DNA from 2 places in the Arthrobacter sp. MP_M4 genome. Region 1 is predicted to be linked to the other one. Evidence: riboswitches for the same ligand, from Rfam matches in the RefSeq annotation. Region 1 holds a riboswitch; the other holds the start of a gene.
The links. A riboswitch is a leader RNA that binds a small molecule or an ion and turns the genes downstream of it on or off. The one in region 1 is predicted to bind cyclic di-AMP.
Positions count from the first base shown of each region.

Region 1 (5,710 bases):
GACCCGTCCGGAACGTTGACGTCGCGCACGTCCAGCCTAGCAAGAAGGCCGAATATGGAGGCGTTCTCCAGCGCGCCGCGTTGCCGGGCACCGGCCACCGCCCGTTGTAGCGCAGCCGTGCTATATAGCCCTGCCAACGGCTGTCGGCGTCCGTCCGCCGACACCGCCACCAGCCCGTCCCCGCCAGCCGCCTCCGCGGCCGCGGCCAGCAGCGATTGGACGGCGGACTCCGCCCGGGGCATGTCGACGGCGAGGACAAGGGTGTAGGGGTCCGCCCCGCTCTCCCGGGGACCCTGGCCATGATGGCGTTCCAGGGCGTCGAGCCCGGCGGCGACGGCCGCGGCGGGACCTGCGAAGGGTGGATCTTCGCGGCAGCTCAGCACACCGACCGGCAGCATGCCGGGGTCTGGCCCGACCACGGCAATGGCCAGGGCACCGCGCGCCGTCCGCAACGCCAGCTCCAGGAGGGTGGCGCCGCCGTGGGTCAGCCCGGATTTGGGAACGCCTCCCAGCCGGGATGACCGGCCCCCGGAGAGAATGACAGCATCGAATTCCACCGGTCCAGCCTAGCGCGGTCTCGGCCTGGCGGCCCGGACCGCGGAGGTACGCGCCGGAGTCAGGCGGCGGATTCCGGCAGTAGGAACGGGTCCCATGCGGGCGTCGGCTTCTCCAGCTCCTTGATCTGCCAGGTGGTGCCCCTGGGGGGCGCGGGGCAGAAGCTGAGCTTCCACCCCATTTCCGCCGGAGTGTGGTCGCCCTTGGCGTTGTTGCACCGCAGGCACGCAGCGACGAGGTTTTCCCACGAGTCCGCCCCACCCCGTGATTTGGGCTGGACGTGGTCGATGGTGTGGGCGGCTTTGCCGCAGTACGCGCAGCGGTGACCGTCCCGGCGCAGCACTCCCCGGCGGCTCACCGCCGTCGTGGTGTTGTACCGGGGCCTGATGTAGCGATGAAGGAGGATCACTGAAGGCCGACCCAGGACGTCCTGCGGCCCGACGACGGGATCCTCCCCTTCCGCGACAACACTGGCCTTACCCGTCAGCACAAGGACCAGTGCCCGGCGGAAGGTTACAACCGCCAGCGGTTCATATCCAGCATTCAGCACAAGAGTGCGCATCCGCATACCTCTTCACGGCCGCACCCGCCAGGGGCACGAGGGCCGGCTGCCCTCTGCATGGTCGGGCTATGGATCGACTAAATAAGAGTAAACACGGACATGGCAATTCGCCGAATTTTTTTCCCGTCAGCGACCCGCTCGAAGGCTGGATTGTTCAAGGCAACGCAAAAGACCCCCGCCACAATGGCAAGGGTCCTGTGCGTTGCTTCAGCGCGACTTAGCCGCCGACGCGGATGAACACCGGGCCGGAGCCGACGTTGACGCTCTGCAGGGAGGTGGTTCCACCGTTCCAGCCGCCGTGAACTGCCCGGCCATTACCGACGTAGACAGCGATGTGGGCCATGCCGGAGCCACCGTTCTGGTAGTAGGCGAGGTCGCCCGGCTGTGCCTCCGCAGCGCTTACCGTGCGGCCGAGGGACAGGTAACCTGCCGGCCAGCCGTGGTAGTTGATACCCGCAGCGGCCAGCGCGTTCGTGGCAAGTGCGGTGCAATCCTGGCCAACGCCGAGCTGGGCGTAGGCAGCGGCTGCGATTGTGGCGCCCTTGCCGCTGGCGGCGGCCGGTGCGCGGGTGGCGGCCGGTGCCGCTGCCGTGGCAGCTGCTGCGGTGCGGGTAGCGGCGGGGGCAGCTTTGGCCGCGGGGGCAGCCTTGGCGGCGGGGGCGGCTGCGACGGGGGCAACCGTGGCAGCGGGGGCGGCTGCGACGGGGGCAACCGTGGCAGCGGGGACTTCCTGGACCTTCACGACGGGCTTCGGTGCCTCGACGACCGGAGCCGGCGAGGTGGTGACCGCCGGCTTCTCGTAGGAGATCGCGATGGTGGAAGCAGCGGAAATGGTCGCCGGGGCGGCCGACTGAACGTCGAGAGTGGAAGCCGACGTGGACTCGCGCTGGACATTGGTCTCAGCAGCGTTGGCTGCGATACCGCTGGTCAGGACAAGGCCCGACGCTGCGGCGATAACTGCGGCCTGGCGGCCCATGCCACCGGCGTTGCCGCCGACGGTCTTGGCAATAACGGCCAGCGAGTTGGTCTTGGTGACCTCGGCGCGGTGCCGTGCGTTTGCACGAATAGTCATTAAGTTCTCTCTTTCGTGATCCTGGGTCTGCGCTTTTTGGGCGCAGGCTGAGGACGCTCCGGCATCTTGGGGGTACGCCGGATCGCCCCGAAATGGGTTACTTAGCGAAGGGTGTACTGCGAAGACGCGCCAAAAGCGGGAACTGCTTGCAGGTGCATAGCCTGCGGGCCGGACTCAGCAGAGATTGAGTCGGCAGTGCGGAGTCCGGTTCGGGCGCCGGCAAGGGCGGCACAAACGTTGGATTCCAGCGGGCTCGTAGGAGCCGCGCAAGCGCGATAAAGCGCAGCATTGTGGCGTGAAGACACGAAAGTAGCCTCTCCCAATGCCTGCGAGGTGAGCTGTCGGATTCGGATGGGAGTCACCCGGCCGCTCGGCTTCCGTAGGAAGCTTTACGACTTAACCCCAAGGTCTTCTTGCGAAGACCAAAATTGGTTCCCCCGCCCCTGCCAGACGATGTCATGCGAACGGACCTTGAGCGGTGGCAGAGCTAGGCAATCCACTCAAGAGCGCCAACTTCGGAAAAGTTGGCGTAGGTCAAACGGTACAGCAGTGCGGACCGAATGTCACATTCGGGTCACGGCGTGTTCCCAGAATTTGAGAGCACCCCATCAGATTTCTACAGCCATCCGGTCGGGTCAACGACTTCGCCGTTGACCATGACTTCGAAGTGGAGGTGGCAACCGGTGGAGGCACCGGTGGTGCCGCTCAGCGCCAGGACATCGCCGCGGGCGAGTGTCTGGCCCACCTTGACGCTGGCGGAGGACAGGTGGTTGTACGTGGTCTCCAGGCCATTACCGTGATCGACCACCACCCGGTTTCCGCCACCGTAGGGATGCCAGCCCGTGAAGGTCACGGTGCCGCTTGCCGCGGCGTGGACGGCCGTGCCACATTGGGCCGCGTAGTCCTGGCCGCGGTGGAACTCGCCGGAGCCGCCGGTGATCGGGCTGACGCGGTAGCCGAACGGCGACGCGGTTTTCAAATCGTCCAAGGGCGCGCCGAGCACGCCTGTTGACGCTGCGCGGGTGATGGAGCCGACCGACTGGGCGCTCAGCAGTTGCTTGAGCTTCCCGTCCGGATCGCTCTGGGTGGTGACAGCGCTGCGGTTGAAGTCGATCTTTGCGTCTGCGGCCGTGATGGCGGGCTGGACCGCGGCGGGGACGGCATCGGACACGGTGCCGGTGTCTATGGCCATCACGGGTGCGGCCGCCGGGGCCATCACCGTGAGTATTAATCCCGTGGCGGCCAGCGCAATCCCGGCCTTCTGGCCGACGCCGCTGGCGGCGGCCAAGTCCGTTACCTGGCGGAACGCGCTGCGGCGGACCCGGCGATCGTCTCGGTGCGTTTCACGCGGGTGGTCGGCGGGGGCAGCAAGGGCCGGGCGCGGCTCCGGAGCGGCGCCGGTCGCGCGGCGGCGGCCCCTTGCGGTTTGGGTGGTCAAAGACGAATCCTCTCTGGAGAGCCTGCGGAGTTAGCTGTCGGATTCGGGTCAGAGAGATCAAAGACCCGGTCCGCCGTAGCAAGCACGCAGACACAGAGGGCTCCAGCGGAGTCCTCTGGTTACACGTGATTGCCGCTGACGGACTTCACCCCGAGGCCGCTGAACAGCCAAAAAGTGGTTCCCCCGCCCCTGCCAGAAAGTGATACTGCAACTGGTCCGCTGGCAGAGCTCGGCGTCGGATCAGATAACGGTTTGGTATCGGTGCTTGTTTTCAACTATAGGCGATGAAGCTGTCCAGAGATAAATCCGTTATCCATCTTGTGCGCCACCTTTGGGCGTCCGCGAGCTTGAGGGCGGCGGTTATGACCCGACGGTAACGAAAACGTGGGCGGCGACCTCGGGAGGAAGTTCCAGCGCACCTTCGATGTCCGGCACGCGCACGGAAATGTACTCACCGACGCGCTCCAATGAGATCAGTGCCCCCGGCCGGATGCCGCCCTCATCGAGTTGAACCAGCAGTTCCGGTTCAACTTGGATGGGTTCCGCCAGCCGGTTGACTCTGACCACCGAACCGGGTCCGTAGCCGGCCATGGCGTCGAGCAGGTTCACCACGCCGTCGGAATAGGGTGAAGAGGGCAGGCCGCCAAGCTCCGCGAGGCCCGGAATCGGATTGCCGTAAGGCGAGACTGTGGGGTGGTCGAGTAGCTCAAAGATCCGCCGCTCCACCCGTTCGCTCATCACGTGTTCCCAGCGGCAGGCCTCCTCATGGACGTAGGCCCAGTCGAGCCCAATGACGTCTGCGAGGAGCCGTTCGGCCAACCGGTGCTTGCGCATGACACCGATGGCTCGCCTCCGGCCGGTTTCGGTCAGTTCAAGGTGCCGGTCACCGGAGACAACCACCAACCCGTCGCGCTCCATCCGGCCGACGGTCTGGGACACGGTGGGACCGGAGTGGCGCAGCCGTTCGGCAATGCGGGCACGAAGAGCAACGATGTTCTCTTCTTCGAGTTCCAGAATGGTCCGGAGATACATCTCGGTTGTGTCGATCAGATCCGTCATTCAGCTCCGCTCCTCAAGCGCCGTCCCTGCGTGCTTTCCACCGTACCGCGTGCTGCTGGCGCCCTGGCGGGGTCCGCCGTACGTTCGCAGGCCAGCTTAGTCTAATTTGAATTACTCCGGATAATCTCAATGACCGGACTGTGACGGGCCGCTTTGCTTGCCCCGCGGGCCAGTCAGGCAGAATGAAACGACAGGCTCCGCTGCAGCCACCCTGCCGGGCCACACTTAGTACCAGCCGAAAATTGGAGCCACTGTGAGCGACACCAGCATCACGATTCCCGCAAATCTCCTCCCCAAGGATGGCCGGTTCGGCGCCGGCCCGTCCAAGGTACGTCCGGAACAGATGGAGGCCCTTGCCTCCGCGTCGGCGCTGCTGGGGACATCGCACCGCCAGGCGCCGGTCAAGAATCTTGTCGGGTCGGTCCGGACCGGGCTCGGCCAGTTCTTCCGGGCACCCGAAGGCTATGAGGTCATCCTGGGCGTCGGCGGATCAACGGCGTTCTGGGACGTTGCCAGCTTCGGTCTGGTGGAGAACAAAGCACAGCACCTGTCCTTCGGTGAGTTCGGCTCGAAGTTCGCTGCCGCCACCAACAAGGCTCCGTTCCTCGCGGAGTCCTCCATCATCACGTCCGAGCCCGGTACCCGCCCGGCGGCGCGGGCAGAGAACGGCGTGGACGTCTACGCGTGGCCGCAGAACGAGACCTCCACCGGCGTCGCCGCTCCGGTGCGGCGGGTGGCCGGCGCCGACGACGGTGCCCTGGTGTTGGTGGACGCCACCTCCGCTGCCGGAGGGCTGGACGTGGACGTCGCAGAGGCCGACGTCTACTACTTCGCCCCGCAGAAGAATTTTGCTTCCGACGGCGGCCTGTGGCTGGGCTTGTTTTCCCCGGCGGCGCTGGAGCGCGCGGCGAGGATCAAAGCCGGCGGCCGCTGGATACCGGACTTCCTGGACCTCCAGACGGCGATTGACAACTCGCGGCTGAACCAGACCTACAACACACCGGCGTTGGCCACCCTCGTCACC
Region 1 covers NZ_JAXCHX010000014.1:19,365-25,074, reverse strand. Annotated here, with positions in the region: gene mobA (molybdenum cofactor guanylyltransferase) at 1-557, opposite strand, end outside; gene RCH15_RS11605 (HNH endonuclease) at 617-1,117, opposite strand; gene RCH15_RS11600 (NlpC/P60 family protein) at 1,335-2,189, opposite strand; cyclic di-AMP (ydaO/yuaA leader) riboswitch at 2,499-2,658, opposite strand; gene RCH15_RS11595 (M23 family metallopeptidase) at 2,806-3,627, opposite strand; cyclic di-AMP (ydaO/yuaA leader) riboswitch at 3,632-3,847, opposite strand; gene RCH15_RS11590 (metal-dependent transcriptional regulator) at 3,988-4,686, opposite strand; gene serC (phosphoserine transaminase) at 4,940-5,710, shown strand, end outside.

Region 2 (5,710 bases), on a different contig from region 1:
TCCGCGGCCGCCCGCCACGATTCAGGAGCACCATCATGTCCAAGAAGCTCATGTACCCCGCCCTTTCCGTTCTCGCCGCCGCGTCCCTGGCCCTCAGCGGCTGTTCGCCCTCAGCCGCAACCCCGGTACCGTCCGCGTCTGCTGCCGTCGCCACCCCGGCCAGTGCCTCCGCCGCGCTGGCGGTCAACCAGCCATGGGTCAAAGCCGCCGCTTCCGGCATGACCGGCGGTTTCGGGGTCATCAAAAACACCTCCGACGCGGACATCACCGTGACCGGCGCCTCGACCCCCGCGGCCCGGATGGTCGAACTGCACGAAACCGTCGCGGGACCCGACGGCGCCATGCAGATGCGGTCCAAAGAGGGCGGCTTTGTCATCCCGGCCGGCGGCGAACTGATACTGGAGCCGGGCGCCAGCCACCTGATGCTGATGGGGCTAACCGCGCCCATCGTGGCCGGTTCCGACGTCACGTTCACGTTGGAGCTGGCGGGCGGCGGCAGTTTCGAATTCACCACGGTGGCGAAGGACTTCAGCGGCGCCAACGAGAATTATGTCGATGAAGGGGGCGCCGGCAGGTCGCATGGCCAGCCGTCCGGCGCCGCCGGCAGCGCAACCCCTTCCGCACCGTCGCCGACCTCAAAGTAATGGCCGGGTATAAGCAGCCCGCAGGCTCCTTCGCGGGCAGTGACGGGCCGGGCGTCCCGAGGAAGCTCCCACGGCGCGGACTGCTCTTCGGCGGCGCCGCCGCTGGGCTCGGGGCGCTGACCGCGGCCGGCGCCCAGCTCGCCGGGGCGGGCGTTCAGCGGGCGGCGACTACTGCACCGGTTGACTCCGCGGAGAGCGTCCACGGCAGCGGCGTGATTCCGTTTCACGGCGACCGCCAGGCGGGTATTACGACGGCGGCGCAGGCCCACGGTGTTTTTGTCGCCCTGGATTTGCGGCCCGGAACGACGCGAGCGGACGTCAGGTCGCTCTTGCGGCTGCTCAGTGACGATGCCGCGGACCTCTGCGCGGGAAGACCGGCACTGGCTGACACCGAGGGTGACCTTGCCCGGGTGCCGGCCCGGCTGACGGTCACGTTCGGCGTCGGCCCCGGCCTGGTGGCCGCAGTGGACCCCGCACAGGCACCGGAGTGGCTGAAACCGCTGCCGGCCTTCAGCATCGACCGGCTGCAGCCCGGGTTCTCCGACGGTGATCTGCTGCTCCAGGTCTGCGCGGATGATCCGTTGACCGTGGCGCATGCCCAACGGATGCTGCTGAAGGACAGCCGGAGCTTCGCGACCGTCCGCTGGGTTCAGGCCGGCTTCCGGCGTTCCTATGGCAGCGAAAAATCCGGGACCACCATGCGGAACCTCTTCGGCCAGGTGGACGGGACCGCAAACCCGGCCCCGGACAGCACGGACTACGAGCAGGTGGTCTGGGGCGGCGGAGACATTCCCTCGTGGATTAAGAACGGCACGTCGGTGGTTGTCCGCCGGATCGCGATGAACCTGGACAAGTGGGACGAAGCGGACCGCATCGGCCGGGAGGAATCCGTAGGCCGCCGGCTGTCCAACGGCGCGCCCCTGACCGGGACGCACGAGCACGACGAGCCGGACTTCGCGGCCGTGTCCAAGCTCGGGTTCCCGGTGATCTCGGAAGTCTCGCACCTGCGCCGGGCCCGGCCTGCGGACGGTTCCCAGCGGATCTTTCGCCGGGCCTACAACTACGATGCCGCTCCAGGCGCCGGAGGGGTCTCCGACTCGGGACTGATATTCGTGTCCTACCAGGCCGACGTCGACAAGCAGTTCACGCCGATCCAGCGCCGGCTCGATCAAATGGACATGCTCAATCAATGGACGACGCCGGTCGGCTCGGCTGTGTTCGCCATCCCGCCGGGGTGCCGTGACGGCGGATTCGTCGGTGACGTCCTGTTCGCCTGATCCGCACCAACGCGGATCATTTGGCGCCCATCCCACCGCACCGGAGATACGCCAAATGATCCCGCGTTGGGACGATGGAGGACGGCACCGGGGACTGCCAGAATCCGCGCTTTCATGACAAACCCCGTCACCCTCTCAATATCCGCGCACGTCACCGCGAACACCGCGCATTATGGTGGCGTTGAATCTCTCCCGAGGCTGGTGTGCCGGAGCGTCCCTGCGGGCTGGCTTTCACAGCCTCTCCACAGGCCTTGGATGTCCTGTTCCCATGTGCGGAGCGAAGGATCAGGGCATGAGCGCATGGAGAAATGCAATGGTTCCTGCCCTGGCAGCGGCCGCGGGCTTCCTCCTGGTCGCACCAGGCGTGGCTGGAATCGATGATATGGCCAACACCAAAATGCCTGCCCTGTCCACCGGAACTGTGCAGAGAACGACGATGACCACCATGCCGGGGCTGGAGCATATACTCCTGGCCGGTCTGAACCGGGGCGCACTTCCCGGTGGTTACCCCAACGATGAACCCAGGGAAGAGAGGTACGACGAGAACTATCTGGAAACGCTCCACTTCCAGCCACGCCCCCCGGCATGAGCGCAGGATCAACGGCACGCCATCGATACCGGAATGAGGAATTACTTAAAAGGTTCAAGAACTGCGGATGGTCCAGCGACTGAGCTGGCAGCTCACGGCCGCCCTTCCGCGAACCACCGTTGCCGATGGCCTCTTCAACGGCCCATTCAAGAGCTGCCAGCGACGAGCCTGACCCGTCGACCCCCACTACAACCCGGAAAACTGCCCCTGCCACCATCGTGCCTCCCAATATGGACAACCGACGCGTACGGAGAACGCGCTTCTTCGTTACGACGTCGTGCCGCGGGGCCCACGATCCTCCCGCCGGGCAAGGGAATCAAGAGAATGACCCGGCCCATGAAGAAAGCGCCGAAAGACGTGTCCTTCGGCGCCATCATCGTCCCGTGCGGTACTCCACGCCCACACAGTTCGGCGGGGAAGCGGCACTTGTCCTCCTCGATTCCGACGCCAGGAAGGACACGAAAGACCGGATCAGCATCACTGTTGCCACGGCGTTCTCGACCGCGGACGGGGACCTCCTATGGGGACCGACAGAGGTCCCGGGCCCCTCTCCCGGCAACGGACTGATCTTCGCCAACACTCCCAACGCGCTTTCCCTTGCCGGGTCCGGGACGAAGGCCCGGTACGAGGGCGCTCACGGACCGTCAACCGGGTGCGTGATCATTCTGGAATGAACCGACCCTGCCGGGACAGCCGTTAATGTCATTCCCGATCCCACCACCGGCCCGCCACTGGGCAAAGTCGACGGAACACCAACAGGCATGGCCACCGTGGATGACTCCACCCACACAGTGTTTCTGATTTCGCAGCGGCCGGGAATGGCCTACGCGGATGTCAACGGCACAGGCGCCAGGGTCCAACTCGATTCCGGCGCCAGCTCAACCTCGGGCGATTATGTCCTTCCCGTGGCCATGCCCCCCGACGGGACCGCCTTGTTCCCCACCGACCAGCCCGGCACCTATGCGGTAGGGGTCCCCCGCGAAACGTCGAATACCGGATAGAAATCCCTTCGGCCCCCTAGACGCAACGATACAGTCTAAATGTTTATACATTTGTGATTTTGCGTGTAGATTAGGGCGGTGCCGCCCACTGGGCGCGGCACACTCGGCTTGTTACCTAACCCTGCCGCCCGCCGAGGTCCCTACACCACATAGCTCCGGCAGGGGCGGGGGAACCAAATATGGATTCTCAATGAATCCTTGGGGTTAAGCCGCCGGCACTAACGTCCGGTGGCCGGGTGACTCCCATCCGCATCCGACAGCTCACCTCGCAGGTATCGGGAGAGGTTAAGCAATGTCAAACAACAATACCCACGGCCGCCACAGAGCCACCACCGGCAGCAGACTGTCCACCATTTCTCGAAGCGTCTCCACCCACAGGGGCAGGGTCGGCCGCCAGGCCGTCCTGGTCGCCGTGGGATCCGGGCTCGTGCTGAGCATGGCCGCCCCTGCCCAGGCAGGAGCCACCGCATCCGACCCGCAGAGTGGAACTGCACCGGGGGCTGTCTCCTCCTCGGCAGTCATTCCTGGCCAGGCGGCCGCCCGGGGTGCGTCCGTCCACACCGTCAACGCCGGGGAGACCCTCAGCCGGATTGGGGCGCTGAACGGAGTCTCCCTGGACGCGATCCTGTCGCTGAACGGACTTCAAATGTCTTCCATCATCTATCCGGGAGATGTCATAACGCTTTCCGGGGCAGCAGGCACCCCGGGCGTGGAATCGGCAGCTGTTCCGGCACCGATCGCCCCTGCAGCATCCGCCGGTGAAACGTACCAGCCTTCGGCGGTGGTGCCGGCGAGCTCCGACGGCGGCCAGAAGGCACCGTCTCCGATCAACCAGACGGTCCTCAACTCAGCTCTCGCCCAGACCGGCGCCACCCAGGACTGCACGGTTCTGGGAGAAGTGGCTCTGCGAGCGGCAGGAATTCAAGGTGTCGGCGATGAATCCCCCGAGTCTTTGATGGCCTACGCCACTCCCGTATCGACGCCTGAACCCGGCGACTTTATCTACTATGCCGACGGCGGAATGGGATTCTCACATAACGCGATCTACCTCGGCAACGGACAAGCAATGCACAGCGGATGGAACGGCAACCAGACCGTCATCTTTGACGTGAACGTCGGCTCCGGCCCCGCCTACTACAGGGTGAACGCCTAGCAGTTGAAGACCGGGGTGCCTGGCCACGCCCGTGGCCGGGCACCGCGGGTACACGGCCCTGAAAAACCAGGCCAGACACCACGTGCAAGTTCTGAAAGTTCAATGAGGCGGTTTTCGCCGTAGCCACCGAAGGCGGCCATGCCGATGTCCGGCGGGAGGGCCTGCTGCAGACCGCAGAAGACGCCGGCGTTCCGGACATGACTCAGTTCGAAGCGGACCTGGACTACACGGAGTCGCATCAGGCCGTAGCCAAAGATGCGCAGAAGGCCGGATCTTTGGGCGCCACGGCAACATCCACAAGCCTGATCAATGACACACTCCCGGAGGGTGCGCAGCCCATGGCCTCCCTGGAATAGGCCGACGAAGCAGCACTCCCCTTGGCTCCAGAATCTCCTGCTCAAATCAATGGCAAGCACCCCCGGCTCCCGGGCGACAGCCTCACCCTGACAGGCACTCCGGCCTAGGAAATCACAGAAACCTCACGCGGTGCCCCACTCCTGGTCATCGGAACACGCGGTCTGAGTGGCATACCCGGCTACCTTCGTGGCTCAGCAAGCCAGGCCGTCCGGGAAAGCACATCCACGACGGTCCTGGTAGTACCTTCCCGCGACCCGCACAGAAACTCAGCTGAAGCGTCGACAACCAATCCACGGGCTCCCGGTGGCCTGCGCGGGATCCAGCGCACAGTGTGAACCCCGCGTCCCCTCTGGTCTTGGCCTCAGAACATCATCAGGACGGTCCCTTTCGTTCGGGCAGCCTGCCCGGCTGCGAGGACAGTGACCTAATCCCCTATTCGGCGATCCGGGTTGGGCCAAGAGTGGGGCGGAGCAGTGCTATCGATCGCGCGGGCCTGCGTACTCGTACCGTGAACGTCCGCCGACAAGTGAAGTATGCCCATGCGTGCGAGATGGCCGGTCAAAGTTAATCGTGAACGCAGTCTCAGCGCAACAGATGGCACGAGGCAGTCAATGAGAAGAGAAAAATGATGAACAAGCAATTCGGCGGAATACTTCTGACGGCTGCTTTGGCGCTGGGCCTCAGCGCCT
Region 2 covers NZ_JAXCHX010000039.1:175-5,884, reverse strand. Annotated here, with positions in the region: gene RCH15_RS18125 (copper chaperone PCu(A)C) at 36-644, shown strand; gene RCH15_RS18120 (Dyp-type peroxidase) at 644-1,921, shown strand; gene RCH15_RS18115 (hypothetical protein) at 2,214-2,510, shown strand; gene RCH15_RS18110 (hypothetical protein) at 2,894-3,184, shown strand; gene RCH15_RS18105 (hypothetical protein) at 3,272-3,511, shown strand; cyclic di-AMP (ydaO/yuaA leader) riboswitch at 3,648-3,800, shown strand; gene RCH15_RS18100 (C40 family peptidase) at 3,804-4,664, shown strand; gene RCH15_RS18095 (hypothetical protein) at 4,862-5,020, shown strand; gene RCH15_RS19155 (universal stress protein) at 5,132-5,356, shown strand.
Region 2: another riboswitch for cyclic di-AMP. It lies ahead of RCH15_RS18100 (C40 family peptidase); the one in region 1 lies ahead of RCH15_RS11600 (NlpC/P60 family protein).